Regions from separate parts of the Streptomyces sp. NPDC058401 genome, predicted to be linked through region 1. Evidence: riboswitches for the same ligand, from Rfam matches in the RefSeq annotation. Region 1 holds a riboswitch; each other region holds the start of a gene.
What was found. A riboswitch is a leader RNA that binds a small molecule or an ion and turns the genes downstream of it on or off. The one in region 1 is predicted to bind cobalamin.
Positions count from the first base shown of each region.

Region 2: another riboswitch for cobalamin. It lies ahead of ACFWNV_RS34295 (energy-coupling factor ABC transporter permease); the one in region 1 lies ahead of ACFWNV_RS10680 (prenyltransferase/squalene oxidase repeat-containing protein).
Region 3: another riboswitch for cobalamin. It lies ahead of ACFWNV_RS10180 (ribonucleoside triphosphate reductase); the one in region 1 lies ahead of ACFWNV_RS10680 (prenyltransferase/squalene oxidase repeat-containing protein).

Region 1 covers NZ_JBHXKA010000021.1:8,684-18,274, forward strand. The annotation lists gene ACFWNV_RS10650 (CoA-acylating methylmalonate-semialdehyde dehydrogenase) at 23-1,522, shown strand; gene ACFWNV_RS10655 (acyl-CoA dehydrogenase family protein) at 1,519-2,670, shown strand; gene ACFWNV_RS10660 (enoyl-CoA hydratase/isomerase family protein) at 2,667-3,764, shown strand; gene mmsB (3-hydroxyisobutyrate dehydrogenase) at 3,761-4,663, shown strand; gene ACFWNV_RS10670 (enoyl-CoA hydratase) at 4,660-5,445, shown strand; gene ACFWNV_RS10675 (hypothetical protein) at 5,506-6,918, opposite strand; cobalamin riboswitch at 7,058-7,132, opposite strand; cobalamin riboswitch at 7,260-7,398, shown strand; gene ACFWNV_RS10680 (prenyltransferase/squalene oxidase repeat-containing protein) at 7,509-9,591, shown strand, end outside.
Region 2 covers NZ_JBHXKA010000150.1:706-10,296, reverse strand. The annotation lists gene ACFWNV_RS34340 (YncE family protein) at 1-136, shown strand, start outside; gene ACFWNV_RS34335 (cytochrome P450) at 218-1,471, opposite strand; gene ACFWNV_RS34330 (tRNA-dependent cyclodipeptide synthase) at 1,452-2,234, opposite strand; gene ACFWNV_RS34325 (EF-hand domain-containing protein) at 2,489-2,701, shown strand; gene ACFWNV_RS34320 (PadR family transcriptional regulator) at 2,746-3,300, opposite strand; gene ACFWNV_RS34315 (hypothetical protein) at 3,310-4,296, opposite strand; gene ACFWNV_RS34310 (energy-coupling factor ABC transporter ATP-binding protein) at 4,312-5,133, opposite strand; gene cbiQ (cobalt ECF transporter T component CbiQ) at 5,130-5,879, opposite strand; gene ACFWNV_RS34300 (energy-coupling factor ABC transporter substrate-binding protein) at 5,884-6,231, opposite strand; gene ACFWNV_RS34295 (energy-coupling factor ABC transporter permease) at 6,231-6,926, opposite strand; cobalamin riboswitch at 6,955-7,149, opposite strand; gene ACFWNV_RS34290 (methylglyoxal synthase) at 7,281-8,198, shown strand; gene ACFWNV_RS34285 (flavodoxin family protein) at 8,290-9,015, shown strand; gene ACFWNV_RS34280 (hypothetical protein) at 9,044-9,568, opposite strand.
Region 3 covers NZ_JBHXKA010000019.1:79,473-89,063, reverse strand. The annotation lists gene ACFWNV_RS10190 (hypothetical protein) at 1-105, opposite strand, end outside; gene ACFWNV_RS10185 (endo-1,3-alpha-glucanase family glycosylhydrolase) at 458-2,176, shown strand; cobalamin riboswitch at 2,317-2,458, shown strand; gene ACFWNV_RS10180 (ribonucleoside triphosphate reductase) at 2,501-4,279, shown strand; gene ACFWNV_RS10175 (anaerobic ribonucleoside-triphosphate reductase activating protein) at 4,276-4,935, shown strand; gene ACFWNV_RS10170 (YybH family protein) at 4,981-5,364, opposite strand; gene ACFWNV_RS10165 (LysR family transcriptional regulator) at 5,471-6,394, shown strand; gene ACFWNV_RS10160 (aminotransferase class V-fold PLP-dependent enzyme) at 6,433-7,659, shown strand; gene ACFWNV_RS10155 (DUF2690 domain-containing protein) at 7,734-8,141, opposite strand; gene ACFWNV_RS10150 (sensor histidine kinase) at 8,309-9,591, shown strand, end outside.

The DNA of each region.
Region 1 (9,591 bases):
AACCTGACGAGAGCAGGCATCCATGGTCCGCGAACTCACCCATTTCATCGGCGGAAACCACACCACCGGCGCGTCCGGCCTCTTCGCCGACGTGTACGACCCCAACACCGGAGCGGTGCAGGCCCGCGTCCCGCTCGCCGGGCGCGCCGACACCGAGGCCGCCATCACCAACGCCCAGGAAGCGCAGGTGGACTGGGCGCAGTGGAACCCGCAGCGTCGGGCCCGCGTCCTGCTGCGCTTCCTCCAACTGGTCGAAGGGGAGCGGGAGTCGCTCGCCCGGCTGCTGTCCGCCGAGCACGGCAAGACCGTGGCCGACGCCCATGGTGACCTGCAACGCGGCCTGGAGGTGGTCGAGTTCGCCGCCGGGATCCCGCACCTGCTCAAGGGGGAGTTCACCGACAACGCGAGCACGGGCATCGACGTGCACTCGCTGCGCTCGCCGCTGGGCGTCGTCGCCGGGATCACCCCCTTCAACTTCCCCGCCATGATCCCCCTCTGGCAGGCCGCCCCCGCCCTGGCCTGCGGAAACTCCTTCATCCTGAAGCCCTCCGAACGCGACCCGTCCGTACCGCTGCGGCTGGCCGAGCTGTTCCTGGAGGCGGGCCTGCCGGCCGGCGTGCTCAATGTCGTCAACGGCGGCAAGGAAGCCGTCGACACCCTCCTCGAAGACCCCCGCGTGCAGGCCCTCGGCTTCGTCGGATCGACCCCGATCGCCGCGTACGTCTACGCCACCGCCGCCGCTCACGGCAAGCGCGCCCAGTGCTTCGGCGGGGCCAAGAACCACATGGTCGTGATGCCCGACGCCGACCTGGACCAGGCCGTCGACGCGCTGATCGGCGCCGGATACGGCTCGGCCGGGGAACGCTGCATGGCCGTCTCCGTCGCCGTACCCGTCGGCGAGGAGACCGCCGATGCGCTGGTCGCCAGGTTGAAGGAGCGCATGGGCACCCTGCGCGTCGGCCGCTCCGACGATCCCGAGGCGGACTTCGGGCCGCTGGTCAGCCGCGACGCACTGGACCGGGTGGAGCGCTACGTCGGCATCGGGACGGTCGAGGGCGCCGAACTCGTGGTGGACGGACGGGGGTTCACCCTGCCCGGGCACGAGAACGGCTACTTCACCGGTCCCAGCCTCTTCGACCGCGTCACCCCACAGATGCGGATCTACCGCGAGGAGATCTTCGGCCCGGTGCTGAGCGTCGTACGGGCCGCCGACTACGAGGAGGCGCTGCGCCTGCCCACGGAGCACCCGTACGGCAACGGCGTGGCCATCTTCACCCGGGACGGCGACACCGCCCGCGATTTCACCCGCCGGGTGGGCGTCGGCATGGTCGGCGTCAACGTGCCGATCCCCATCCCCGTCGCCTACCACACCTTCGGCGGCTGGAAGCGGTCCGGCTTCGGCGACCTGAACCAGCACGGTCCCGACTCCATCCGCTTCTACACCCGGACCAAGACCGTGACCTCGCGCTGGCCCTCCGGGGCCAAGGAGGGCGCGAACTTCACCATCCCGACGACGGGATGAGCCCGGTGGCCACCCTGACCGAGGACCAGCTCGCCCTCGCCGAGGTCACCCTCGACTTCGCCCAGGAACAGCTCGCTCCGCACGCCGTCCTGTGGGACCGGACCAAGCACTTCCCGGTCGACGTCCTGCGCCGGGCCGCCGCGCTGGGGCTCGGCGGGGTCTACGTCCGCGAGGAGCACGGGGGTTCCGGGCTCAGCCGGAGCGACGGGGTCCTCGTCTTCGAGACCCTCGCCACCGGCTGCCCGTCCATCGCCGGGTACCTCTCCATCCACAACATGGTCGCCTGGATGATCGACCGCTACGGGGACCCGGCGCAGCGCGCACGATGGCTGCCCTCCCTGTGCACGGCCGAGGTCCTGGGCAGCTACTGCCTCACCGAGCCCGGGGCCGGATCGGACGCCGCCGCCCTGCGCACCCGCGCCGAGCGGGACGGCGACCACTACGTCCTGACCGGCGTCAAGCAGTTCATCTCCGGCGCCGGAGCCGCCGGCGTCTACGTGGTCATGGCGCGGACGGGCGAGTCCGGACCCGGCGGGATCTCGGCCTTCGTCGTCGAACGCGAAGACCCCGGCGTCTCGTTCGGACCCAACGAGGCGAAGATGGGCTGGAACGCGCAGCCCACCCGCCAGGTCGTCCTGGACGGCGTACGGATCCCCGCCGATCGCCGCCTCGGCGCCGAGGGCGACGGCTTCCGCATCGCCATGAACGGCCTCAACGGCGGGCGCCTCGGCATCGCCGCCTGCTCCCTCGGGGGCGCACAGAGCGCCCTGGACCGCAGCCTGTCCCACCTCGCGGACCGCGAGGCCTTCGGCGGCCGGCTCATCGACGCGCAGGCCCTCCAGTTCCGGCTGGCCGACATGGCCACCGAACTGGCCGCCGCCCGCGCCCTGCTCCGGCAGGCCGCGGAGGCCCTCGACGCGGGCGATCCGCTGGCCCCGCGCCTGTGCGCGATGGCCAAGCGGTTCGCCACCGACACCGGGTACGCGGTCGCCGACCGCGCCCTCCAACTCCACGGCGGCTACGGCTACCTCAGCGAGTACGGCATCGAGAAGATCGTGCGCGACCTGCGCGTCCACCAGATCCTGGAAGGCACCAACGAGGTCATGCGCGTCATCGTCGCGCGCGGACTGACGGAGACCCTGCGATGAACCACGCCTCCCCCGATGCATCCTCCGAAGAACCGGACCACGTCCTCCTGCGCACCGAAGGCCACGCGGCCTACATCACCCTCAACCGCCCGAAGGTCCTCAACGCCCTCACGCACCCCATGGCCCTGCGCATCGACCGGGCCCTCACCGCCTGGGAGCAGGACCCGGGCATCGAGACCGTCGTCATCGAGGGCGCCGGCGAACGCGGCCTCTGCGCGGGCGGCGACATCCGCGCGATCCACGAGGACGCCCGCACCGGCGGCGCGGCCTCCGCGGAGTTCTGGCGCGACGAGTACCGGCTCAACGCCCGCATCGCCCGCTACCCCAAGCCCTACGTCGCCCTCATGGACGGCATCGTGATGGGCGGCGGCGTCGGGATCTCCGCGCACGGGAGCGTCCGCATCGTCACCGAACGCTCCCGCATCGCCATGCCCGAGACCGGCATCGGCTTCGTCCCGGACGTCGGCGGCACCTACCTCCTCGCCCTCGCCCCGGGAGAACTCGGCACCCACCTCGCCCTGACGGGCTCGGCCGTCGGTGCGGCGGACGCCCTGGCGTGCGGGCTCGCCGACCACTTCGTCCCCTCGGCGGCCCTGTCCGCCCTGGGCCGCGACCTGGCCTCCGCGTCCGTGCACGCCGTACTGGAGCGGTACGTCGAACAGCCGCCGCCCGGCGAACTCCACGCCGCACGCGCGTGGATCGACCCCTGCTACGCCGCCGACACCGTCGAGGAGATCCTCGCGCGGCTGCGCGCATCGGACGCCCCCGCCGCGAAGGCCGCGGCGGACACGCTCCTGAAGAAGTCACCGACCGCCGTCAAGGTCACCCTGGCCGCGCTGCGCCGGGCCCGCGCGCTCGGCCCGTTGGAGCGGGTCCTGGAGCAGGAGTACCGCGTCTCCCTCGCCGCCCTCTCCTCCCCCGACCTCGTCGAGGGCATCCGCGCCCAGGTCATCGACAAGGACCGCGACCCGCACTGGTCCCCCGCCGTCCTGGAGGCCGTGGACCCGGCCGACGTCGAACGGTTCTTCGCCCCGCTCGGCGACCGCGAACTCCGCCTCGCCGCGTCCGCATCGTCCACGGAGGTCGCCTGGTGACCCGTACCGTCGCATTCATCGGACTCGGACACATGGGTGGTCCCATGGCCGCCAATCTGGTCGCGGCCGGCCACCGCGTCCTCGGCTTCGACCTCGTACCGGACCAGCTCGCCGCCGCGGCCACGGCCGGCGTCGAACCGGCCGCATCGGCGGCCGACGCTGCCGCACCCGCCGACGTGGTGATCACCATGCTCCCGGCCGGCCGCCACGTCCTCGCCCTGTACCGGGACGAGGGGCTGCTCGCCGCCGCCCGGCCCGGCACCTTGTTCGTCGACTGCTCCACGATCGACGTGGCCGATGCCCGCACCGCGCACGAGGCCGTCACGGCCGCCGGGCACCGGGCGCTCGACGCCCCGGTGTCCGGCGGGGTGGTCGGCGCCGAGGCGGGCACGCTCACCTTCATGGCGGGTGGCGGGGAGGCGGAGTTCGCCGCCGCCGAACCCCTCCTTGACGTCATGGGGAAGAAGGCCGTGCACTGCGGGGCAGCGGGCGCGGGGCAGGCCGCGAAGATCTGCAACAACATGATCCTCGCCGTCTCGATGATCGGTGTCAGCGAGGCCTTCGTCCTCGCCGAGAGCCTCGGCCTGGACCACCAGGCGCTCTACGACGTCGCCTCCACCGCCTCCGGCCAGTGCTGGGCGCTCACGGTCAACTGCCCCGTCCCCGGCCCGGTTCCGACGAGTCCCGCCAACCGCGAGTACCGGCCCGGCTTCGCCGCACCCCTCATGGCCAAGGATCTGGGCCTGGCCGCCAACGCCCTGCGGGCGGGCGGCGTGCACGCGCCGCTGGGTCTCAAGGCCGCCGAGCTGTACGCCGCGTTCGCCGCGGGACAGGGCGCCGGGCTGGACTTCTCCGCGATCGTCCGCACCCTCCGACCGCAGAACGGAGCATCCGCATGACCGCCCGTACGCCCTACGAGACCATCCTGCTCGAACGCAAGGGCCGGGTCGCCGTCATCACCCTCAACCGGCCGGAGGCCCTCAACGCCCTCAACCTGAAGGTCATGACCGAGGTGGTGGCGGCCGCCGAGGAGCTGGACCGGGACCCGGAGGTCGGCTGCATCCTCCTCACCGGCTCCGCGAAGGCCTTCGCCGCGGGCGCCGACATCAAGGAGATGCGGCCGCAGAGCTACATGGACATGTACCTCTCCGACTGGTTCACCGCCTGGGACCGGCTCGGCCAGGTCCGTACGCCGACGATCGCCGCGGTCTCCGGCTACGCGCTGGGCGGCGGCTGCGAGTTGGCGATGCTCTGCGACATCCTCCTCGCCGCCGACACCGCGAGGTTCGGGCAGCCCGAGATCAAGCTCGGGGTCATCCCCGGCATCGGCGGCTCGCAGCGGCTCACCCGCGCCGTCGGCAAGGCCAAGGCGATGGAACTCTGCCTGACGGGCCGCACCATGGGCGCCGAGGAGGCCGAGCAGGCCGGGCTCGTCTCCCGGATCGTCCCGGCGGGCGAGCTGCTCGCCGAGGCCCTGTCCGTGGCCGAGACCGTGGCCGGGATGTCGAAGCCGGTGGCGATGATGGCCAAGGAGGCCGTGAACCGCTCCTTCGAGACCACCCTCGCCGAAGGAGTCCGCTTCGAACGCCGCCTGTTCCACGCGGTGTTCGCCTCGGCCGACCAGAAGGAGGGCATGTCCGCCTTCGTGGACAAACGGCCTCCGCACTTCACCCACGGCTGAGCCGCCGACAGCCCGAAACGGGTGCGGGCCCCGCTGAGCCGGGGCCCGCACCCGCGGGGATCAGGCGCCCCAGCGCAGGGCGATCGTGTCGCCCACGTTGATCACCTTGTTGCGGGCGGCGCCGGCGAAGGCCGAGCCGTCGACGCTGACCTTCCAGGTGTCGGAGCCGCTGTTGGCCTTGCCGTTGACGTTGGTGATCGTGCCGGTGCCGGAGGACGGGGTGACCCCCGCGACACAGCCCGACGGGGTGGCGCCGGTGGTCGCGGCGTTCAGCACGTCGCCGAGGGTGGTGGTCGTCCCGGTCGGGGTGAAGGCCACCGAGCAGACCTTGAGGCCGCCGGCGCCGTCGTCGACGGTCAGGGCCAGCTTGGCGGCGGTGCCGGCGGTGAAGGCCGACTGGGCGACCCACTGCGGGGCACCCGGGGTGACGGGGGCCGGCGGGGCGGTGGTGAATCCGCCGCCGACGACGGCGCGCAGTGCGTCGATGGAGGCGTAGGCGGAGGGCGAGGTGTCGGCGGGCTTGTACTTGAATCCGCCCGCCGGGTTGTACTGGTTGGCGATCAGGAAGTCGATCGGGGTCTTGCCGTTGGCGGTGAGGAAGTCGCCGGTCTGCGGGTTGATGCCGCAGGCGTTCAGGCCCGCCACGCCCCAGCCGTTGGAGCTGGTGTTGACTCCGTACAGGGAGTTGAAGGCGCCGGTGGTGGCGGCCAGCTTGCCCTTGAGGAAGTTCTTGGCCTGCACGACGTCCGCGTCCGTGTTGGGGACGCCGGAGACGCAGAGGGCAGCCATCGCGGCGCCCGTCATGTCGACGTCGCCCGCGGAGTTGAGGACGGTGGGGTTGCCCTCGGCCTTGTTGTAGGTCCAACCGCCGTCCACGTGCTGGTTGGCGCGGATGCGGGTGACCATGGAGTCGGTGAGCGCCTGCGGGATGCGGTGGGCGCCGCCCTGGGTCTTGGCCCCGCGCAGCGAAAGGGCCGCGAAGACCGTGCCGTTGAAGTTTCCGGACGGGCCGAAGTAGCCCGCCTCGGCCGTCTGCCAGTAGGAGTAGACGTTCGCGACGAGGTTGCGCGAGGCCGAGACGCGGGCCGGGTCGATGCCTGCCGCGTAGGCGTTCAGGGTGCCGCGCTCGTAGTCGGTGACCACCGGAGAGGCCTGCGGCCAGGCCGCCGTGGAGAGCAGGTTGCGGTAGACCGTGCGGGCGTTCTTCGTGGTGTCGCCGCCCGGGTAGACGTCGACGACGGCCGTACCGGCGGCGGCGAAGGCGCTGAACGCCCATTCGTTGGACAGCCCGGACCCGGCGTACGAACCGTCCGCCGCCTGGAGCGACTTGAGGTAGGTGACGCCGTTCGTCTTGGACGTGGCGATCTGCGCCGGGCTGGAGGTCGCGGAGGCGGGCAGTGCGGTGAGGACGAGGGCGCCGAGCGCGGCGGGCACCGCGAGCGCGAGGCGGCGGGAGGTACGGGGACGGGACATGGCCTGCTCCTGGAATCGGCGAACGCCGGCCACCGCCTGAGCACGCCCGCACGTCACCGCACACGAGCACGGCCGGGGCATGGTCGGAGGGCCGCCGTCCGGAACGCGTGGTACGGCTTCCTGTAGTGCATCGCCGCTTGGGCATTCGGGCTCGGAACGGCCCCCGCCGTCCCACACCGCTGCGCGTCAGCTCCGGCTTCGCACCGGATTCCCCCACGTGGCAGCCCAGGACGCTACCGGAGTGATCAAGGCTCCGCCAGCCACCCGGAGGGCGGGCAGCCGCCGGACCCGCGCCGGTGCCCGGGTGAGCGCCCCGTGAGACTCACGCCACCTTGACGCGTCACCGACATCCGTGTTGCACTCCGGCTGATAACTGCTCAGTACCAGGGGAAGCCGGTCGAATTCCGGCGCTGACCCGCAACCGTAGGCCCGGGGCGTCCCGGGTGAGCCGGAATGCCTGGGGCTGGGTCACAAGTACGAAGAACGCCGTCGCGGACTGCGGTGTGGTCGTCGCAGCCTCCCCATGGCCCATGAGCCCTGCGGGGGCGCATCGCCACGTACCCGGCCGCCCGGCAGAGACGAGGGCCGCGGTGGGGACCGAACAGCAGGCGCAACGGCGTGCGGGAACGAGACGGCGGTTCCTCTCCCTCGTGACCGCGTCCTTCCTGACGCTCGGTGCGGGAGTGGCCTTCCTCACGGTTCCCACCTCCGCGAACGCCGATCCGATCGAGCAGTGCACGGCCACCAACGGCGCCGTCGTCGCCGTGGACTTCGGCCCCTTCGGCGGCAAGGTCGAGCGCGGCTGCGACACCACCCCCACCACCGGCTACGAGCTGCTGCACACCGGCGGCTTCACCACCGAGGGCACCGTCCACGACGGTGACGGATTCATCTGCCGGATAGGCAACGGCTCCTTCAACTCCGGTACGCAGTACCCCACTCCGGCCAAGGAGGACTGCGTCCTCACCCCGCAGGCCACCGCCTACTGGTCGTACTGGACCGCCTCCCCCGGCCAGAAGAGCTGGACCTACAGCTCGCTCGGCGCCATGTCCCGCACCCCGCAGCCCGGCGATGTGGACGCCTGGGTCTACGGCGGCACCGACGTCGGGGGCACCTCGGGCAGGCCCGGATTCTCCCCGGACGACGTGCGCGCCGGGGGAGGTTCCACCCCCGATCCGACCGTGCCGACGGCCCCGCCCACCGTGCCCGCGGGGTCGGTCGACGTCGCCGCGGCCGCCCGCTGGGTCACCGGGAAGCTGACGGACGGGGAGCGCGTCGTCGACGAGGGCGCCACCACCCCGAACCATTTCCTCACCACCGAGGCCGTGTTCGCCCTGAAGGCCGGCGATCCGCAGAGCCCGGCGGCCAAGAAGGTCGCGGGCTTCCTCGCCGCACCCGCGCAGACCGATGCGTACGCCTACCCGGCCGGCAAGGACAAGATCCCCGACGCCACCGCGGCCGCCCGGCTCGCGCTCGTCGCCGAGGCCACCGGCAAGGACCCCCGCGCCTTCGGCGGTCACGACCTGCTCGGCGACCTGCTGACGTACGTCTGCCCGCGCGACATCGGTGACGGCGAGAACATCGAAGGCTGCCTGACCAGGGGGGACTTCCGCACCACCGGCCAGTCCGAGGCCCAGGCCATGGCCGTCATCGCCCTGCTGAACGGAGGCGTGACACCGCCGGGGGACGCCGTGAACCGGCTGACCGGGCTCCAGTGCGAGGACGGCGGCTTCACCTCCATCCTCATCCGCGCCGGCGAATGGTGCGACAGCGACGCGAACTCCACCGGGCTGATCACGCTGGCCCTCAAGCGGGCCGGCGGTCACGACGCGGCCGTGCAGAAGGCCCGCGGCTGGCTCAAGAAGTCCCAGCTGGCGACCGGTGCTTGGCCCTCCGCCTCGTACCTGACGACCGGCAGCCCGGCCTCCACCGCCTGGGCCGCCCAGGCCCTGCGCGCCCTCGGCGACGGGGCCTTCGCGGACGCGGGCGTCTCCTGGCTCTCCCGGCACCAGTTCCCGGGGGCCGGTTTCGGCTTCGAGGAGGACGACACCGAATCGCGGCTGTTCGCGACCGCCCCGGCCGCCGTCGCGGGCGCCAAGAGCGATCTGGTGGCGCTGACCACGAAGAAGACCACCCCGCCGACGACGCCGCCCACCACGCCGCCGGTCACTCCCCCGGTGACCCCGCCCGTCACCCCTCCGGCCGGTGACGGGCCGGACCTGCGGAAGGGCTCGGCGTACCTCGCCGACCACAGCCGTCTGATCCAGGGCCGCTACTACGAGAGCGGCCCGGGCACCGGCTTCGCCGACTACGGCCTGACCATCGACGGCGCCTACGCACTCGCGGCCACCGGCCAGGACAACTCCGCGCTGCGGGGCATCGTCGACTTCCTCGACAAGGGCGGCAAGGACGGCAAGGGACGCACCATCAACGACTGGACGCTGATCGGCACCAAGTACGCCGGCGGCGGCTCCCTCGGCAAGACGGCCCTCCTCGCGGAAGCCGTGGGCCGCGACCCCCGCGACTTCGGCGGCCAGGACCTGCTCGCCGCGCTCGCCAAGGGCGTCTGCGCGGCGAAGAACGACACCCCCAAGCAGTGCGCGGCGAAGGGCAACTACGCCTACGCCACCTCCGTCTTCTCCCAGTCCCTCGGTGTCATCGCCCAGGTCCGCG
Region 2 (9,591 bases), on a different contig from region 1:
CTCCGAGGTCTACGCCATCGACACCACCACCGGCAAGCAGCTCGCCAAGATCCCGGTGGGCAGCGGCCCGCACGGCCTCGCCGTCTACCCGCAGCCCGGCCGTTACTCCCTCGGCCACACCGGCATCTTCCGGTAGGCCGCGCGTACGCACGACGCGGGTGTGCCCCGGGAACTCGCACAGCTCCCGGGGCACGCTCTACCGCTCACCGCCGTCTCCTCACCAGGCGACGGGGAGCCGCTCGGGAAGCCGCTTGATGAAGCCGGTCCGCCACACGAGGTTCTCCGCCGGCACCGCGAGACGCAGCTCGGGCAGCCGCTCGACCAGCACCTCCAGTGCGATCTCGGCGTGCGCCCGGCCCAGCGCGGAGGCCGGGCAGAAGTGCCGGCCGGCGCCGAAGGCGAGGTTGGCGTTGGGGCCCTCGCGCTCCAGGTCCAGCTCGTCGGGGTTCTCGAAGGCCTCCGGGTCGAAGTTGGCCCCCTCCAGCAGGACGAGCACCAGCTCGCCCTCCTTGACCAGCACCTCCCCGACCTGGATGTCCGCCATCGCGATGCGCGGCAGGCCGTCGCCCACGGACAGGTTCCAGCGCAGCAGCTCGTCCACGGCCTTGCCCATGCGCTCCGGGTGCTTGCGCAGGTACCCGATGAGCTCGGGCTTCTGCAGCAGAGCCAGGACCGCCAGGGTCAGGAACGCGGAGGTGGAGACGGCGCCGGCCCCGAAGAGGGAGACGGCGACGGTGGCGAACATGTCGTCGGTCAGGTGCGCCGACTCCGGGTCCGCCTCCTTCAGCTCGGCGAACTTGCCGAGGAGCCCCGTACGCTCCTCGGCAGGCAGCGCCAGCTGAGCCTTCAGCTGCTGCTCGAAGTAGCCGACGTCCTTGTACCAGTTGAGCGCGGAGTCGGCGAAGGGTTCGCGCGCGGTCATGAACGCGACGTCCAGCCCCGACATCAGCCGCCGCCAGTCCTCGAACGGCACGCCCAGCACCTGGCAGTGCAGGGCCGCCGAGAAGGGGTCGGCGAACCCGGCCCGCAGGTCGGCGGGCCCCCCTTCGGCGAGGAGCTGGTCGATGAGCTCGCCCGCCTTCGCGCGCAGCCAGTCCTGCAGGCCCTTCTGGCGCGGGTTGAGCGCCTTCATGACCGCGTTGCGCAGACCGGCGCTGTTGATGTTGCCCATGTTGTTGACGACCTCGGGCGGGATCGTCAGTGCGTACTGGCGCGGGACGCCGGCGTTCGCCGTGTCCTTGAGGCTGAAGCGCTCGTCCTCCAGTACCTGCTTGGCCAGCGCGTAGCTGCTCACCAGCCAGGCCGGATCCCCGGTGAGGGTGCGGACCTTCGCGACCGGCGCCTTCTCGCGCAGCCAGGTGCACTCCTCGGGGAGCACGTCACCGCGCCGCGAGAGGGGGAAGTCGATGAGCGGCCCGGTGGTCTGTCCGGTGCCCTGATCGGAATGGGCCTCAAGCTGCTCGACGCTCATCGACGGTCCCTTCGGCTGGTGCGGTGTGCGCGTGCGTGTTCGGGTGGTTCGGGTTGCTCTGTGCCTTTTCGGCCGCCTCGGGCCGCACCACGGCGTATGCCTGGTTCCTCGTCGCGCGCAGTCCCCCACCGCGCGAGAAGAGGAGGTCGGTCATCGGCATCTTGACGTGGTACGCCGCCACGGAGGACGGGACGTCGAGAATGCTCGGGGTGTCGATGAAGAACGGCAGCTCGGCCGCCATGTAATCGAAACACACCTGCAACTGCGCGTCGGTGATGGATTCACCTTCCGGCAACTTGGAGCCGACAAAGTGCAGGGCCATTTCCTCGCAGCCCTTGCGGAATTTGTCGTCGGTCTCCAGGAAATGGAGTACGCGGCGGTGCAGAAGTTGGTAGACGGGGTTCGTCTGGAACTCCGAAAGTGCCCTCACGCGGATCTCGGCGTGCGGAGGTCCTGATTCCTCCACGCCCTTGAGAATCCGTCGCCGGACTGCCTTGATTTCCTTCGTCGCACGCTTCTCCGCGTGTTCCTGGGTGTAGCCGAAGGCGGCGAACATCCTGTCCACGTGGAGGTCTGCGTAGACGAAGTCGACCTGCGCGAAGCGGGTCGTGGCCCATCGGGAGAGGTCGGATATGCGCTCGGAGCTGAAGTAGCTGTTGCCGGGGCTCACCCCGATGAGCACATGGTCGCCGTCTTCCCAGATGTGGTGGCAAGTGCGGGTGAAGGGCAGAACTTCGAATGATGCGTCAGCTGTGATCGTCACCTGTGTGATCGCCCTTGTTGCCGCTTGTCCCTGGGAGCCCTGCGCTCCCGGTGTGGCGGCAATGTCGCTACGTTATGCCGTGGTCCCGGAGCGTGACAAGTGGGGGCTTGAATTGTTGGCTGGAATTATCGCTTCCGCACTACGGAAGAGTAATTGAATTTCTATCTGCCGCTCGAACGGGACCCGGGGCGTGAGGGGGCCGGGCGTGCCGCTACCCTGAGCCGGTCAACAAGCACCAAGAAGGGGTGGACCCAGTGGCGGACATCGAGAGCGCACGGACGACGTTCGGCAAGTTCGACGTGAACGGTGACGGCTTCGTGACGGCGGACGAGTTCCGTTCGGCGATGGCGGCGATGGGCGACCCGTTCGTCACCGGCCCGGTCGCGGAGGCCGTGATCGCCGCCAAGGACTCGAACGACGACGGCCTGCTGAGCTTCGACGAGTTCTGGGCCTCCCTGAACAAGTAAGCCTTTGCGCCGCCCTTGGCCCCCTGTCGGGCCGGGGGCGTGCGTCAGCCCTGCCCGGTCCCGCCGGCCATGGCCTCCACCTCGGCGAGGGCCTCCTCCAGCCAGCGCAGCCAGAAGGTCTCCAGCCCGGTTCCCGCGTGCAGCACGACACGCCGCAGCCGGTCCTCGTCGGACTCCCGTCCGGCCGGGAAGTCCCTCTCCTCGATGCCCTCGTACACCGCCAACTGGGCCCGGTGCAGCTCCAGATGCCGCCGCAGCTCCGCGGCCAGCCCCTGCGGCCCCACCACGGCGGCCGCCCGGATCCGCAGCAGCAGCGGATCGCGCACCGGCTTGGGATCCTGCGCCTCCCCGACCCACCGCGCCAGCTCCCCGCTCCCGGCCGGCAGCACCTCGTACTCCTTCTTCTGCCCCCGTACGGGCCCCTCGCTGGGCAGCGCCCGGATCAGCCCGGACTCCTCCAGCCGGCCGAGCTCGCGGTAGATCTGCTGGTGCGTCGCGGACCAGAAGTACCCGATCGACCTGTCGAACCGCCGGGTCAGCTCCAGCCCCGACGAGGGCTTCTCGAGCAGGGCGGTGAGGATGGCGTGCGGGAGCGACATGCGGCCATCCTAGGTTTGCGGCAGATCGAGGACCGCGATCCCCTGCTCCGTGGCCACGGCCAGCCGGCTCCCGTCGGGGTGCGGGGCCGTCACCGGCGAGGGGATGTGGGTGACCCCGTACGCCCCGTCCCGGTGCCACACGCGGATCTCCGGCCATTCCCGCAGGACGCCGCCCGTGGTGGCGTCGACCAGCCGGGGGTGATCGGTCAGCGAGGCCACCAGGTTCCCGCCGCACCCGACCAGGGTTCCCCAGCCGCCCGCTCCGGCGCTGCGCCGCAGCCAGCGGCCTTCCCGGCAGGACCACACGCCCAGTTGCCCGTCCTGGAGGGCGGGGGCCTCCGCGTCGCCCGGGCCCTCACCGGTCCCCGAGACGGCGACCCGGTCCGCGTCGAGCCAGCAGGCGGAGCCGACCTCGGCGTAGAGGGCGGCCGGGCCCAGGAGCTCCCCGTCCCGGTCCAATGCGGTGGGGTCGACGAACGCGGCCGCCAGATCGTAGACGTTGGCGATCCCGAACGGATGCCACATCCAGCCGGCCACCAGGAGCTTGCGGCCGTCGGGGGAGACGGAGAGCCGCGACTGGAACAGATCACCGGCAGTGCGCCGGCCCGTGGTGAGCCGCTCGCCCGTGGCGACGTCCTCGACCTGGAGGACGTCGTACTCCTCCGGGCAGCTCACCAGCACCTCGCGGCCGTCCGGCAGCGCGCCGAGGGCCACCGCGTGGTCGTAGTCCTCGGGAAGGTTGTCACCCCGTGGCAGCTCGCGCGCGATCCGCTCGCCGTCCAGCAGCACGGCCGTGGTGCCGCGCTCCTCGTAGAGCACCGTCCAGCGCCCCGAGGGGGAGCGCACCGCACGGTCGCACCAGGGGGACGCCGGACGGCGGCCCGGATGCTCCCGGCCGTCCGGGGTCCAGCGGCGGAAGCCGCCCACCGGGTCGACCAGGTCCTCGCCCTCCCAGAACAGGGACTTCGGTTCGGATCTTGCCTTCAGCGTCTGCATGGACGGGCAACCTACCTACTGCCAGGCGGCCAGGGCCTCCGGATTTCGGGGGCCGGGGGCGTCCGCCGCCAGGAGGCCGTGGGCCCGCAGCAGTGCGGCCACCGCCGGGGACCAGGCCGGACGCAGGCCCGCCGAGGTGAGGAGGGCCGGCTCCGAGAGGAGGGCTTCGGCCGGGCCGAAGCGGATGCCCGTCGGGGTCAGGACCGCCGCGTCGTCGGCCCAGCGGACCGCCAGGTCCACGTCGTGGGTGGCCATCACCACCGTCGTGCCGGAGGCGCGCAGTCCCGCGAGGACGTCGAGGAGCCGCTCCTGGCCGTCCGGGTCCAGGCCGGCCGTCGGCTCGTCGAGGATCAGCACCCGAGGGGCCATCGCCACCGCCCCCGCGATCGCCGCACGCTTGCGCTGCCCGTAGGAGAGCAGGTGGGTGGGGCGGTCCCGGAGCCGGGTGATGTCCAGGGCGGCGAGGGCCGAGTCCACGCGGGCCCGGACCTCCGGGGCGGGGAGCCCCAGGTTCATCGGGCCGAAGGACACGTCCTGTTCGACCGAGGCCGCGAACAGCTGGTCGTCGGGGTCCTGCACCACCAGCTGGACGGACGTGCGCAGCCGGGTGAGCCCGGCCCGGTCGTACGAGACCTGCGTGCCGTCCAGCCGCAGCGATCCCGCGCCGGGCCGCAGGCCGCCGCTCAGCAGCCGCATCAGCGTGGTCTTGCCGCTGCCGTTGCGGCCGAGCAGGGCCAGCGCCCGGCCCGGGGCGATGGCGAAGTCGACGCCGGTCAGGACCGTGGGGCCGTCCTCGTAGGCGTAGGCGGCGCCGGACAGTTCCACTACCGGGTTCACAGGGCGAGCCCCTTCAGGGTGAGGGTCAGGGTGATCAGGGCCGCCAGCAGGCCGGCGGTGGCCGTCAGGAAGCGCCACGACAGGGACGCCTCCGGTACGAGGACCCGCAGCGCGCCGTCGTAGCCGCGGCCGGCCAGCCCAGCCTGGAGCTTGGCCGCGCGGTCGAAGGCCCGTACGAAGGAGGTGGCGGCGAGCCCGGCCAGGGAGCGCCACACCGCCGCCCGGCCGGTGTGCCCGAGCCGGGCCGCCTGGGCCCGGCGGACCTGGGCCATGGAGTCGAGCAGCAGGAAGCCGATCCGGTACATGACCAGGGCCACGTCCACCACGGGGGCCGGCACCCCGGCCCGGACCAGCCGGGGCAGCACGTCGGAGACCGGGGTGGTGAAGGCGAACAGCAGCAGCCCGAGCGAGGCCGCCGAGGTGCGCAGCAGCAGTTCGGCGGCGAGCCGGGGGCCGTCGGGGGCCAGGGACACCGGTCCCGCCGGGCCGCCCACGGCGAACAGCAGGGGCAGCGCCCCGGTGAAGCAGAAGCCGAGCGGGATCCGGAAGGCCCGCCAGAGCTGCCGGCCGGCCACCCCGGCCGGGCCGAGCAGCACGGCGAGGGTGGCGGCGGCCACCAGCGGCCCGCCCGGCCAGGGCGGCAGGCACACGGCGGTGACCGTCAGCCCGATCCCGAGCAGGGCCTTCTCCAGCGGGTGCCGGCCGCGCCAGCGGCTGCTGTGCGCGGCAACGTCGATCGGCAGCACCCGGCTACGCCTCCGGGGCGGCGGCGGGAGCGGGAGCGGCAGCAGCGGCCGCCCCCTGGCGGCGGCCCTTGCGGACGCCGAAGTAGTAGGCGAGCACGCCCGCTCCCAGGGCCGCCTGCAAGGCGAACAGTGCGGACTCGATCTCGCCGGACGGGGGTTCGTAGAGAGGGGAGAACCAGGGTTCGTAGTCCGGCTTCAGCTCGGTGATCGCCGTCTCGGCCTGCGCGTCGGCGCCGGCGAAGGGCTCCTCCTTGTGATCGCCCATCCCCAGCGCGACCGGGAGGACGGCGAGCGCCGCGACCAGGAGCAGCAGCAGGGTGTTGATCTTCGCGTTCTTGGACATCCCGCTCATCAGGCCGCCGCCTTCTCTCCGGTGCGGGTGGCCGTCAGCTTCGCGACGCCCAGCCGGACCAGGTCCGACTTGCTGGACGCCATCAGCAGCCGCATCACGAGGACGGTCAGCAGCCCCTCGCTCACGGCCAGCGGGATCTGCGTGACCGCGAAGATCCCCCCGAACTTCGCGAGCGAGCCCATGAACCCGGAGGCCGGGTCCGGGAAGGCCAGGGCGAGCTGCACGCTGGTGACGCAGTAGGTGACCAGGTCGGCGAAGAAGGCGCCGAAGAACACGGTCACCATCAGCGGGGCTCCGGACTTCCGCAGCAGCCGGTAGACGGCGTACCCCGCCCACGGGCCGGCGATGGCCATCGAGAAGACGTTGGCGCCGAGGGTGGTGAGCCCGCCGTGCGCCAGCAGCAGGGCCTGGAACAGCAGGGTGATCGTGCCGAGCACCGCCATGATCGGCGGCCGGAACAGGATCGCCCCGAGCCCGGTGCCCGTGGGGTGCGAGCAACTGCCCGTCACGGAAGGGATCTTCAGGGCGGAAAGGACGAAAGTGAACGCTCCGGCCGCACCGAGGAGCAGGGTGCTCTCCGGGTTGGCCTTCACCTCGCGGGTGAGCGCGCGGACGCCGTGGACGACGAAGGGGGCGGACGCGGCGCCCCAGGCGACCGCGTGCAAAGGGGGCAGGAACCCCTCGGCTATATGCATGGGTAGGGAGACCTCTCCAGCACCTCGTGGATGGACAACGCGCCCCGGCCGGTCTCCTGGCTCACGGGTTGACGTCCATGCTCCGCCTTCCCGGGCAGCGCGGAACCTCCCGCGCAGCCCAGTGGCTTTCCCGCAGGAGTGGAGCCGGACTTCCCGATCACAGTGGCGAGGGCCGCACCGGTTTCCCACCGGTTTCCCGAACACCAAGGCCCGCTGACCCTAGTCGGCCGCGCGGACCGGTCACAACCCGCCCCAATCGCGCCATGCGGTGACCGTATTCCGCTTGTGCGTCACGCACCGTGTTCCCACCGCTACTATCGGCCTCAATAGCCCCACCTGAAAAGGGAGTTCCGCATGTCTGTGACCGCCGAAGACTGGCTGCCCCGCGTCGCCGCGCTGTTCCGCACGTACGACCTGGACGGGGACGGGCACCTCGGCCGCGAGGACCTCATCGCCTACGCCGGCCGCCTCGCCGAATGGCTCACCGAGCCCGGGGACACCCGCCGCAGGGCCGCTCTCCACGACGCCTACTCCGAGCTGTGGTCGCAGCTGCAGGCCGCATCGGACACCGACCGGGGCGGCCGGATCAGCGAGCAGGAGTTCGTCGCGGCGGCCGCGCGCGACGCCTTCGACGGCGACCGCTACTTCCGCGAGTCCACCCTGCGGGCCCTCGACGCCCTTGCCGACGCCCTGGACCGGGACGGCGACGGCCGCATCGACCGCGCGGAGTACGAGCGCCTCTTCGGGGCGACCGGCATCGACGGCTCGCTCGACGCGCTCTCCTTCGACCGGGTCGACGTCGACGGCGACGGTTCCATCAGCCGTGAGGAGCTGCGGGCCGCGGCCGTGCACCTCTACCCGCTGGCCGACCCGAGCTGGCTCACCGGAGCGAGCGGCCGCAGCGACCGCCCGCGCGGCATCGCCCTGGTCGCCCACGACGCGCGCAAGGCCGACCTGCTCGCCTGGACGGACCGCAAGGCCGCCGAGCTCAAGCCGCACCGGCTCTACGGGACCGGCACCACCGGCACCCTGATCAACCGGCGGCTCGGCCTGGACGTCGCCCCGCTGCGCAGCGGGCCGCTCGGCGGGGACCAGCAGATCGGCTCGCTGATCACCCAGGGGCAGATCGACCTGCTGGTGTTCTTCTTCGACCCGCTGGCCTCGCACCCGCACGGGGACGACGTACGGGCCCTCATCCGGCTCGCGGTGCTCGGCAACGTCCGCCTCGCCCTGAACGCGGCGAGCGCGGACGCGATGATCGAATCCCTGTGACCCCGACCCGGGCGCCGGCTCCGACGTCGGGCTGAGCCCGGACGGGCGCGGCCCGGTGGCGGCCACGGCGGTCGCCGGTGAGGCTGGGCGGGTGGCTATCGATCCCGCGCGCGACCTCGACTACTCCGACCTGACCGCCGTGTACGTCAACTGCACGCTCAAGCGGTCCCCCGAGCCCAGCAACACCGAGGGCCTGATCGGCAAGAGCCGCGCGGTGATGGAGTCGGCCGGAGCGCGGACCTCGCTCATCCGCGCCGTCGACCACGACATCGCCACCGGTGTCTGGCCCGATATGACCGAGCACGGCTGGGAGAGCGACCAGTGGCCGGTGCTCTACAGCCAGATCATGGACGCCGACATCCTCGTGCTGTGCGGCCCGATCTGGCTCGGGGACAACAGCTCGGTGATGAAGCAGGTCATCGAGCGGCTCTACGCCTGCTCCTCGATCCTGAACGAGCAGGGCCAGTACGCCTATTACGGGCGCGTGGGCGGGGCGCTGATCACGGGCAACGAGGACGGCGTCAAGCACTGCGCCATGAACGTCCTCTACAGCCTCCAGCACCTCGGCTACGCGATCCCCCCGCAGGCCGACGCCGGATGGATCGGCGAGGCCGGACCCGGTCCCTCGTACCTGGACCCCGGATCGGGCGGCCCCGAGAACGATTTCACCAACCGCAACACGGCCTTCATGAGCTGGAACCTCATGCACCTGGCCGCCCTGCTCAAGCGGTCCGGCGGGATGCCGGCGCACGGCAACCAGCGCTCCCTGTGGGATGCGGGCTGCCGTTTCGACTTCCCGAACCCCGAGCACCGGTAGCCGGGCCCCGGCTCCCGCCGGGGCGGGCTCAGCAGGTGTTCGGGTGCGCGATGTCCAGGACGAAGCGCTCCGGGGAGTGCAGCGTGAACGAGCTGTAGGCGGGCGTGGTGTCGAAGGCGGCGCCGAAGGTGACGTACCCCTCGTAGTCGCCGGTCAGGGCGAGGCCCTTCAGCTTGGACAGGTTGATCTTGACGAGCTTGGGGCCGAGGTAGACGTTGTGGCCCGCGTCGTCGTGTCCGGCGGCGGGGTGCAGGCGGACTTCCAGGAAGTACCGGCCGGCCAGCGGGACGGGCTTGCCGGACCCGTCGTAGACCAGATTCGGGACGGGGGTGACGGTGACCCCGGGTACGTACCCCTGCAGGTCGATGACCACCCGGTCGTACGTGCAGTGGCCGCCGTAGCGGGCATTGACGACGAGCGGAGTCTGGGTGGCCTTGGCCTTGGTGGCGGCTGTCGTGGTTGCGGCGGATGCCGGGGCGGCGAAGGCCAGGGTGGCGGTGAGCAGTGCGCCCACCCCCAGTGCGGTGGCCTGCCGGCGGCGTGGACGGTTCATGGCGTCCCCTCGATTCCGAGAGA
Region 3 (9,591 bases), on a different contig from region 1:
CCGCCCGGTGACGGTCAGTACTTTGCCCCGCCGCACGGCGGTGAAGAGACGGGACAGCTCCGCGGAGGTCGCCGGGAACGTTCCGGCGCCTCTGGAATCCCTCATCGGCACGATGCCCCCCTGCATGCGTGACCTGCGGCAAGAGGGTCGTTTCAAGCCGCATGGAGACGATTATGCGCCAGTTTTCGTGAAAGGCCAGGGGAATTCCCTATTCCGGTGAAACGCCCGTGCCGCCCGATGATCGTTGCAGTTGTACAGGTCACATCCCTTTGTCCAACCGCGCGCGGCACCCACCCCACCCCGAACGGCGAGATCCGCGTCGCTGCGCCCCGTGTGCCCCAGCAGCCCCGTCCCGGACCCCGGGGAACGGTTGTCCGGGGGGCCGGAATCCGCTCTACTGCTGCTGTACGGCCCGAAGTTCGGGCCCGGCGCGGCATCGTTCGGGGGAGGGGTCAAGATGAGTGCGGACCGGCGTCGGGCAGGGCGGGGCGCGAGACCCGCGTCGCACCGGCGCCGTGCGGGCTTCCGGCACCGAAGACCTCTGCTGAGCCTCCTCCTGTCCGCCTTCCTCCTCGTGGGCGTCTGCGCCGCGACCGGCCTCGCCTGGGACCCCCACACCGTCACCGGCGCGCGGGGGGCCCGCCCGGCACCCGACCCGGGCGGCATCCTGCCCGGCACCCCCGACGGCGGCCCCGCGCCCGCCACCACCAACCCCGCCACCACCGGCCCGGGCACCCCCGCCCCGCAGAGCCCGGGCGGGCCGGCCCCGGACCCGAAGGCCCAGGGATCGGGCGCGGACGGCGGAGCGCGCCCCGCCGGAGCCCTGCCCTTCGACCTGCCGCAGCCGGCCGCCCTGCGCTCCGGCGCCGCCGGCAAGAAGCTGGTCTTCGCCCACTACTTCACCCCGTACCCGCTCTCCCTGGACAACGTCGGCGCCGACGCCGACTACTACACCCGCAACTACCTGACCCCGGACGGCGAGAACGGCAAGCACGAGCGCTACGGCGGCCTGCTCCGCGACCGGCCGCTGCCCGTCCCGCCCAAGACCGGGAACTGGGAGCTCGCCAACCTCCAGCAGGAGGTCCGCACGGCCCGCGCCGCCGGCATCGACGGGTTCACCCTCGACCTGCTCTCCCTGACGGGGAAGAACCGGGAACGCTGCAACCTGCTGATGGAAGCCGCCCGTTCGGTGGATCCGGGCTTCAAGGTCATGCTGATGCCGGACATGACCTCCCTGGGCACCGACGACCCGGCCGTGCTCGCCGACCTCCTCGCCGAACTCGGCAGGGCCCCGGCGGCCCACCGGCTCCCCGACGGACGGCTGGTCGTCTCGCCGTTCAAGGCGGAGGAGAAGAGCGTCGCCTGGTGGACCACGGTCATGGACATCCTGAAGTCCCGGCACGGCATCCGTACCGCCTTCGTCCCCCTCTTCCTCGACTTCGGGGCGCACAGCGGCGAGTTCGGGCCGATCAGCTACGGATTCTCCGAGTGGGGCAGCCGCAGCTACGTCGGCCAGGAGAGCTCCACGCGCGACGTGCGGCGCGCCCACGCCGCGGGCAAGATCTGGATGCAGCCCGTATCGGTCCAGGACGCCCGCCCCAACCAGGGCATCTACGACGAGGCGGGCAACACCGCGACCCTGCGCGCCACATGGAACCGCGCCATCGAGGACGGGGCCGACTGGGTCCAGCTCACCACGTGGAACGACTACAGCGAGGGCAGCCAGTTCGCGCCCTCCCTGCACAACGGCCACGCCTACCTGGACCTTTCCTCGTACTACCTCACCCGGTTCAAGACCGGCGGCTGGCCGAAGATCGTCCGCGACACGCTGTACCTGAGCTCGCGCACCCAGTTCGCCGCCGCGGACCCGAGCGGCGCCCAGTCCCTCGTGATGGCGCTGCGCGGCGGCAGCGCCGCGGCCCGGGACACGGTGGAGGTGCTGAGCTTCCTGACCGCGCCCGCGAGCATCCGTACGGCCGTGGGCGCGGCCGGGGACACGCACGCGGCCCCGGCCGGGGTCCACGCCGAACTGCTGCCCCTGGCTCCGGGCACCGGCTCGGCGTCCGTGGTCCGCGAAGGCAAGGCCGGGGCCCGGGTGGAGCTGCGCTACCGGGTGGACCGCACGGTGGAGGTGCAGGACCTCCAGTACTACGCCGCCACCAGCGGCCGGAGCTGAGCACGCGGGGCCCCGGCGCGATCCGCCGGGGTCCGGCGCGGTCCCGGGGCTCCGGCACCGTTCCGCAGGGGCTGAAGTCCCGTGGCTCGGGACCTTCGTCACCCCATATGTAGTGGTGGCCTTCAGCTCTCACATCTATATGTAGTGTTGGCCTTGCCGGTTCGGCGGGGCCTCTCCCCGACCGAGGCAACAGGGAACCCGGTGGGAATCCGGGACTGCCCCGCAACGGTGAGTCCGCCACGGCGGACGAGTCCGACACCTGCCGGCAAGGGCCTTCAAGAGTGCCCGCCATTCTTCCGTGCCGAGCCTCGTGGGAGGGCTGCCGTGACTGCTGTCGTCGACGCCGTAGAGACCGTGACCGAATACCTGGACCGCCGGGACTGGCGGGTGAACGCCAACGCCAACCAGGGCTATTCGCTCGGCGGACTCATCCTCAACGCCGCCGGCAAGGTCACCGCGAACTACTGGCTGGAACAGGTCTATCCCGCCGCCGTGGCCCGCGCCCACCGCGAGGGCGACCTCCACATCCACGACCTGGACATGCTCTCCGGCTACTGCGCCGGCTGGTCCCTGCGCACCCTGCTGACCGAGGGCTTCAACGGAGTGCCCGGACAGATCGACTCCGCCCCGCCCAGGCACCTGTCCTCGGCCGTCGGCCAGATCGTGAACTTCCTCGGCACCCTGCAGAACGAATGGGCGGGCGCCCAGGCCTTCTCCTCCTTCGACACCTACCTGGCGCCCTACGTCCGCCTCGACGCGCTGACGTACGACCAGGTCAGGCAGTGCGTCCAGGAGCTCGTGCACAACCTCAACGTGCCCTCGCGCTGGGGCACCCAGACCCCCTTCACCAACCTCACCTTCGACTGGACCTGCCCCGAGGACCTGCGCGAGCAGATCCCGGTGGTCGCGGGGGAGGAGACCGGTTTCACCTACGGCGAGCTCCAGGCCGAGATGGACATGATCAACCGGGCGTACATCGAGGTGATGACCGAAGGCGACGCCGCCGGGCGGGTGTTCACCTTCCCCATCCCGACCTACAACATCACCCGGGACTTCCCCTGGGAGAGCGAGAACGCCGAGCGGCTCTTCGCGATGACGGCCAAGTACGGGCTCCCGTACTTCCAGAACTTCATCAACTCCGAGCTCGAACCCCACATGATCCGCTCCATGTGCTGCCGGCTCCAGCTCGACCTGACCGAGCTCCTCAAGCGCGGCAACGGCCTCTTCGGCAGCGCCGAGCAGACCGGCTCGCTCGGCGTGGTCACCCTCAACTGCGCCCGCCTCGGGCACCGTTACGCGGGCGACGAGCCGGGGCTGCTGGCCGAGGTGGACCGGCTGTGCGAACTCGCCAAGGACAGTCTCGAAATCAAGCGGATCACCGTCCAGGACCTGATCGACGGCGGTCTCTTCCCTTACACCAAGCGGTACTTGGGCACCCTGCGCAACCACTTCTCCACCATCGGGGTCAACGGGATCAACGAGATGGTCCGCAACTTCAGCGCGGACGCCCACGACATCACCACCCCCGAGGGCCACGCCCTCGCGGTCCGCCTCCTGGACCGGGTCCGGGCCCGGATGGTCGACTTCCAGGAGAGCACCGGCCACCTCTACAACCTGGAAGCCACCCCCGCCGAGGGCACGACGTACCGCTTCGCGAAGGAGGACCGGGCCCGCTTCCCCGGCATCCTCCAGGCCGGCACCGACGCCAACCCGTACTACACCAACTCCTCGCAGCTGCCCGTCGGCTGGACCGACGACCCCTTCGAGGCGCTGGAGCGCCAGGACGAACTGCAGGGCAAGTACACGGGCGGCACCGTCCTGCACCTGTACACCCCCGAGCGGATCCCGACGGCGGAGGCCTGCGCCAAGCTGGTCCGGCGCTCGCTGGAGACCTTCCGGCTCCCCTACCTGACGGTGACCCCGACCTTCTCCATCTGCGCGGACCACGGCTACCTGGCGGGGGAGCAGCCGAACTGCCCCACCTGCGGGGCGGCGTGCGAGGTCTGGACCCGGGTCATGGGCTACCACCGCCCCGTGTCCTCCTTCAACATCGGCAAGAAGGGCGAACACGCCGAGCGCGTCCACTTCAAGGCGACGGTGTGAGCGCCGCAGCGGCCGGCGGGGCGAGCGAAGGCGTGAGCGCCACCGCGCAGCCGGACGGGGTCATCCGCATCGGCGGCTGGTCCCGGCTGTCCACCTGCGACTGGCCCGGCCGGCTGGTCACCACCGTCTTCTGCCAGGGCTGCCCCTGGCGGTGCGGCTACTGCCACAACCCCGGTCTGCTGCCCGCCCGGGCCCCCGCCGCCGTCTCCTGGGACGAGGTGCTCGGCCACCTCGCCCGCCGGACGGGGCTGCTCGACGGGATCGTCTTCTCCGGCGGGGAACCGCTGCTCCAGCGCGGTCTGCCGCAGGCGGTACGGGAGGCCCGTGCGCTGGGCCTGGAGGTCGGGCTCCACACCGGGGGAGCCTTCCCCCGGCGGCTGACCCGGCTGCTCGACGCGGGCCTGCTGGACTGGGTCGGCTTCGACGTGAAGGCTCCGCCCGGCCGCTACGAGCGGGTCACCGGCATCGGCCACGCGGCCGCCTCGGCGGAGCGCAGCCTGCGCCTCCTGCTCGCCTCGGGGGTTCCCCACCAGCTCCGCACCACGGTGGACCCGGCCCACCTGGACCCGCCCGCCATGACCGACCTCGACGACTGGCTCGCGGACCTGGGCGCACGCCCCACGCTCCGCCAGACCATGCGACCGCCGGCCGCCTGACGCGCCCCCCTGCTCACCCCGGACGCGCCTCCCTGCGCACCCCGCCTACGCGGCTCCGCCGGGGGCCGGGGCGAACTCGGGCTGGTCCAGCAGCCGCAGCCAGCTGCCGTCGGGCTGGCGGCGTACGACCTGGGCCCGCGCCCCGGTGCCGTCGCTCGGCGGGGTGGAGGTGAGGGCGATGCCGTCGCTCACGAGCGTCGGCAGCGGGGGCTCCGGCTCGAAGTGCGGCCGGTTCACCAGCACCTGCTCCCACAGGGCGCGGATGGCCTCCCGGCCCACCGTCAGCTCGCCGGGCGGGAAGGCCATCACGGCGTCCTCCTCGTAGAGCGCGGCCACCCCGGCCGCGTCGCCGGCGTTGGACCGCTCGACGAACAGGCGGGTGATGTCCTCGGGCTGCAGGGCCTTCTCGTACGACGCGTAGTCCGACATCGCTGCCTCCTGTGCTGGAACCGGGGTGTGCTCTGTGTTCCAAGCCTGACGCCCGCCGCACCAGAAGTCCAACAGCTGGTTCTGCTGGAAGCTAGAATCCACAGTCATGGAACTGAGGCAGCTCGAATACTTCGTCGCGGTGGCCGAGGAGCAGAACTTCACGCGCGCGGCCGAACGCGTCCACATCAGCCAGTCCGGTGTCAGCGCCCAGATCCGCCGCCTCGAAGAGGAACTGGGCGCCGAACTCTTCGACCGGTCCTCCCGCACCGCCACCCTCACCGTCGCGGGCAAGGCCGCTCTGGAACACGCCCGCACCGCCCTCGCCGCCACCGGGGCCCTCGCCCAGGCGGTAGGGGAGGTGACCGGCCTGATCCGGGGCCGCCTCACCGTCGGCATGGTCGTCGGCTGCACCATCACCCCCCTCTTCGACGCCCTCGCCGCCTTCCACCGGGCCCACCCCGGCGTGGAGATCGCCCTGCTGGAGGACAACTCCGACCGCCTCGTCCAGGCGGTGCGCGCCGGCGCCGTCGACCTCGCCCTCGTCGGAACCGCCGCCACCACCCCCGAGGGACTGGAGGCGTTCACCCTCATCAGCGAGCGCCTGGTCGTCGTGGTCCCGGCAGGGCATCCGCTGGCCGTGGCGGACCGGGTGACCCTCCGCGACCTCGGCGGGTACCCGGTCATCTGCATGCCCCCGGGCACGGGGCTGCGTACGGTGCTCGACCAGGCCTGCGCCGGACAGGGGCTGCGGCCCGCGATCGCCCTGGAGGCCGGCGCCGCCGATGCCGTGGCGGACCTCGCGGCGCGCGGGCTCGGGGTCGCCGTCCTGAGCGCCTCGATGGCCGATTCCTATCGCGACCGGCTCACCGCCCGGACCATCGAGGACGTGGAGATCCCGGCCCTGCTGTCCCTGGTCTGGCGCGATACCCGCAGTCCCGCCCTACGGGAGCTGCTCCTGCGGTGCCGCCGCGCCTTCGCGGCGCCGATGGCCGGAGGAGGGACTGTCGCTCCGGTGGACGGCGGGGCATGATCGGGCCGACAGCCGCGCCGCATCCACGGAGACCCCACGTGACCCAGCCCGCAGAGCCGACCGACCGGACCCCCCGCGCCGATCACGCCGACACCGCCGGCCGGGCCGGCGCCGCCACGCGCGGCGGGTCCGTACGCCGCCCCGCCGAATTCCCCGGCGGCCGGGCGCTGTTCCGGCTCTCCGAGGAGATCGCCCACCTGAACCACGGGTCGTTCGGCGCGGTACCCGTCCCCGTCCAGGAGGCGCAGGCCGCCCTCCGGGCACAGGCGCACGCCGATCCCGACGCCTTCTTCATCGGCGCCCCCGACCGGCTCGTCGCGGCCCGGACCCGGATCGCCGCCCGGCTCGGCGGCGATCCGGACGGGCTCGCCTTCGTGTCCAACGCCACCGAGGCCGCCAACGTGGCCCTCGACGCCGTGGAGTTCGCCGCCGGCGACGAGATCCTGGTCACCGACCACGGCTACGGCACGGTCGTCGCGGCCGCCGCCCGCCGCGCCCCCCTCACCACCGTGGCCCTGGGCACCGACCTCCCCGACGAGGACGCCGTACGGGAGACCGTGCTGGCCGGGCTCACCCCGCGGACCCGGGTCGCCGTACTCGACCACATCAGCTCGCCCACCGCCCGGCTCATCGCCTCGCCCCGGCTGCTCGCCGAACTCGCCGAGCGGGGCGTCACCACCATCGTGGACGGCGCCCACGCCCCCGGGATGATCCCCGACCCCCTGGGCGGGGGCGCCGACTTCTGGTTCGGCAACCTCCACAAGTGGGCCTACGCCCCCTCCGGCACCGCGATGCTGGCCGTCGCCCCGCAGCACCGCGACCGGGTCCGCCCGCCGGTCCCGTCCTGGGAGGACCACTACGGCTTCCCGCGCTCCGTGGAGAACCGCGCCACCTACGACTACACCGGCTGGCTCGCCGCCCCGGAGGGGCTGGACCTGCTGGAGGAGCTCGACGCCGCCAAGGTGCGGGCCCACAACAGCGCCCTCGCCGCCTACGGCGCGGCCCTGCTCGCCGAGATCCCCGCGGTCGCCCCGCTCCCGTACACCGAGGGCCTCGCCCTGCGCACGCTGCGGCTGCCGCCCGGGGTGGCCGAGACCCCGGACGCCGCCCAGGGCCTGCGCGAGCGGCTCGCGGCCGAGCAGCGGATCCGGGTCCTGATCTGGCCCTGGCCGGGCGGCGGCGGGATCCGGGTGAGCGGGCAGATCTACAACCGGGCCGAGGAGTACGAGCGGCTCGCCGAGGTGCTCCCCGCCTACCTCCGCTAGCAGCGGTCACGGGCCGTGCCGGCCGTGCGGCTGCCCGTCCACGAGGCCGGGGCGGCCGCACGGCCGGGGGCGGCTCAGTACCAGCCGGTGCAGTGGACGTGCTGGGTGGAGTCGTTCTTGGCGCAGGCCCGCATCAGGTAGCCGGCGTCGTTGAACGGCGGGGTGTGGGTGTCCGTGCCGGACTGGACGGTGGTCACGCCCAGCGCGGTCCAACTGCTGCCGCCGTTGCTGGAACGGTCCACCCACACCATGTCGCCCGGGTCGGCCGCGTAGATGCGGCCCCAGCCGCAGCGCGTGGACGGGCTGTAGCGCAGCTCGATCTGGATGGTGTCGACGGTGCTCGTCCGCTTCGTCACGCCGTCGCTGGTGGAACAGGCCAGCACCCCGGTGCCCGCCGCTTGTGCGGTGGTGCCCGTGAGGCCGAGGCCGGCGACGAGTGCGATGCCCGCCGTCAGGACGGCGGCCTTCCTGGTGAACAGCATGGGATCCCCCTGTGGAGCGTCGAGGTGATCGGCACGCCGGGCGGCGTGCCGTCGGTCGGACCTCCGTACGGTCTCCCGGACGGCACCCGCCCGGCGTCAACCGCAGAGTGGACCCCGCCGGTAAACCTCCGCGTCAGTACGGGACCCCCGCCCGCTACACCCCTGGTATGACGACCAACGCCCGCCCTGCCGCGTACGGTTCGCCGATGCGCACCTGGGCCTGGCGGGCGGCGGCTGACCGGTTCCGCTCCGTCGACCCCCGGCTGGCCGACGCCCTGATGGCCCTGGGCCTGACCGGGGTCGCGGTCGTCACCGGACACCAGTACAGGCCGGCGGGCTGGCCCCGGTTCGACGCCGCCGCCTACCTGCTCACCGTGCTGGTCGGGCTGCCCCTCGTCCTGCGCAGGACCGCCCCGGTCTCCGTCCTCGTCGCCTGCTGCCTGGCCTACACCGGGTACCTCGCCGCCGGGTACTCGCCCTCCCTCAACTTCTGGGGCCCCCTGGTCGCCCTGTACGGGGTCGCGGCCCACCGCCCGCCCCGTACCGTCGCCGCGTGCACGGCGCTGACCGCGGTCGTGGTCTTCCTCAGCGGGCTGAGCGCCCATGCGCTGGGGCTGGGGATGTGGGTGGCGGTGCTGCAGGCCCTGTGCGTCCCCGCGGTGGTGGCGGCGTTCGGCAACGGCGCCCGCCGGCTCGGCGAACGCAATCACCAACTGGCAGCCGTCACGGCCCAGTTGCACCGCGAGCAGGAGTGGCGGGCCCGCCGCGCGGTCACCGAGGAGCAGCGGCGCATCGCCCGGGAGCTCCACGACATCGTCGCCCACCACATGTCCGTCATCAGCGTGCAGGCGGGGATGGCCGGTTACGTCTTCCCGACCGCGCCGGACAAGGCCCGGGCGGCGCTCGGCACGATCGCCGAGACCAGCCAGGAGGGGCTGCGCGAACTGAGGCGCATGCTGACCCTGCTGCGTTCGGGCGGCGACGAGGAGGCGGACGTCCGGCCCGGCGCGCCCGCGGAGGAGGACCGGGACGGCGAGCGGACCCCGTACGCGCCCATACCCGGCCTGGCGGGGCTCGCGGAGATGGCCCGGCGGGTGCGGGCCACGGGCGTTCCCGTCGTACTGCGGACGCAGGGCGCCCCGCGGCCGTTGCCGCCGGGTGTGGAACTGTGCGCGTACCGGGTCGTCCAGGAGGCCCTGACCAACGTCATCAAGCACGCTCCCGCGGCCCGCGCCGACGTCCTCGTCGCCCACCTCCCGCACGCCCTGGAGGTCACGGTCACCGACGACGGAGGCGCAGTGGGAACTGCGGGCGCGGTGAGTGCGGTGGGCGCAGCGGGCGGCGTCCGTGCGGGCCGACCAGATCCGGCCAACGTTGTCCCGGGGCCGGGGCACGGCTTGATCGGCATGCGCGAACGCGCGAGGCTCTACGGCGGAACAGTGGTCGTCGG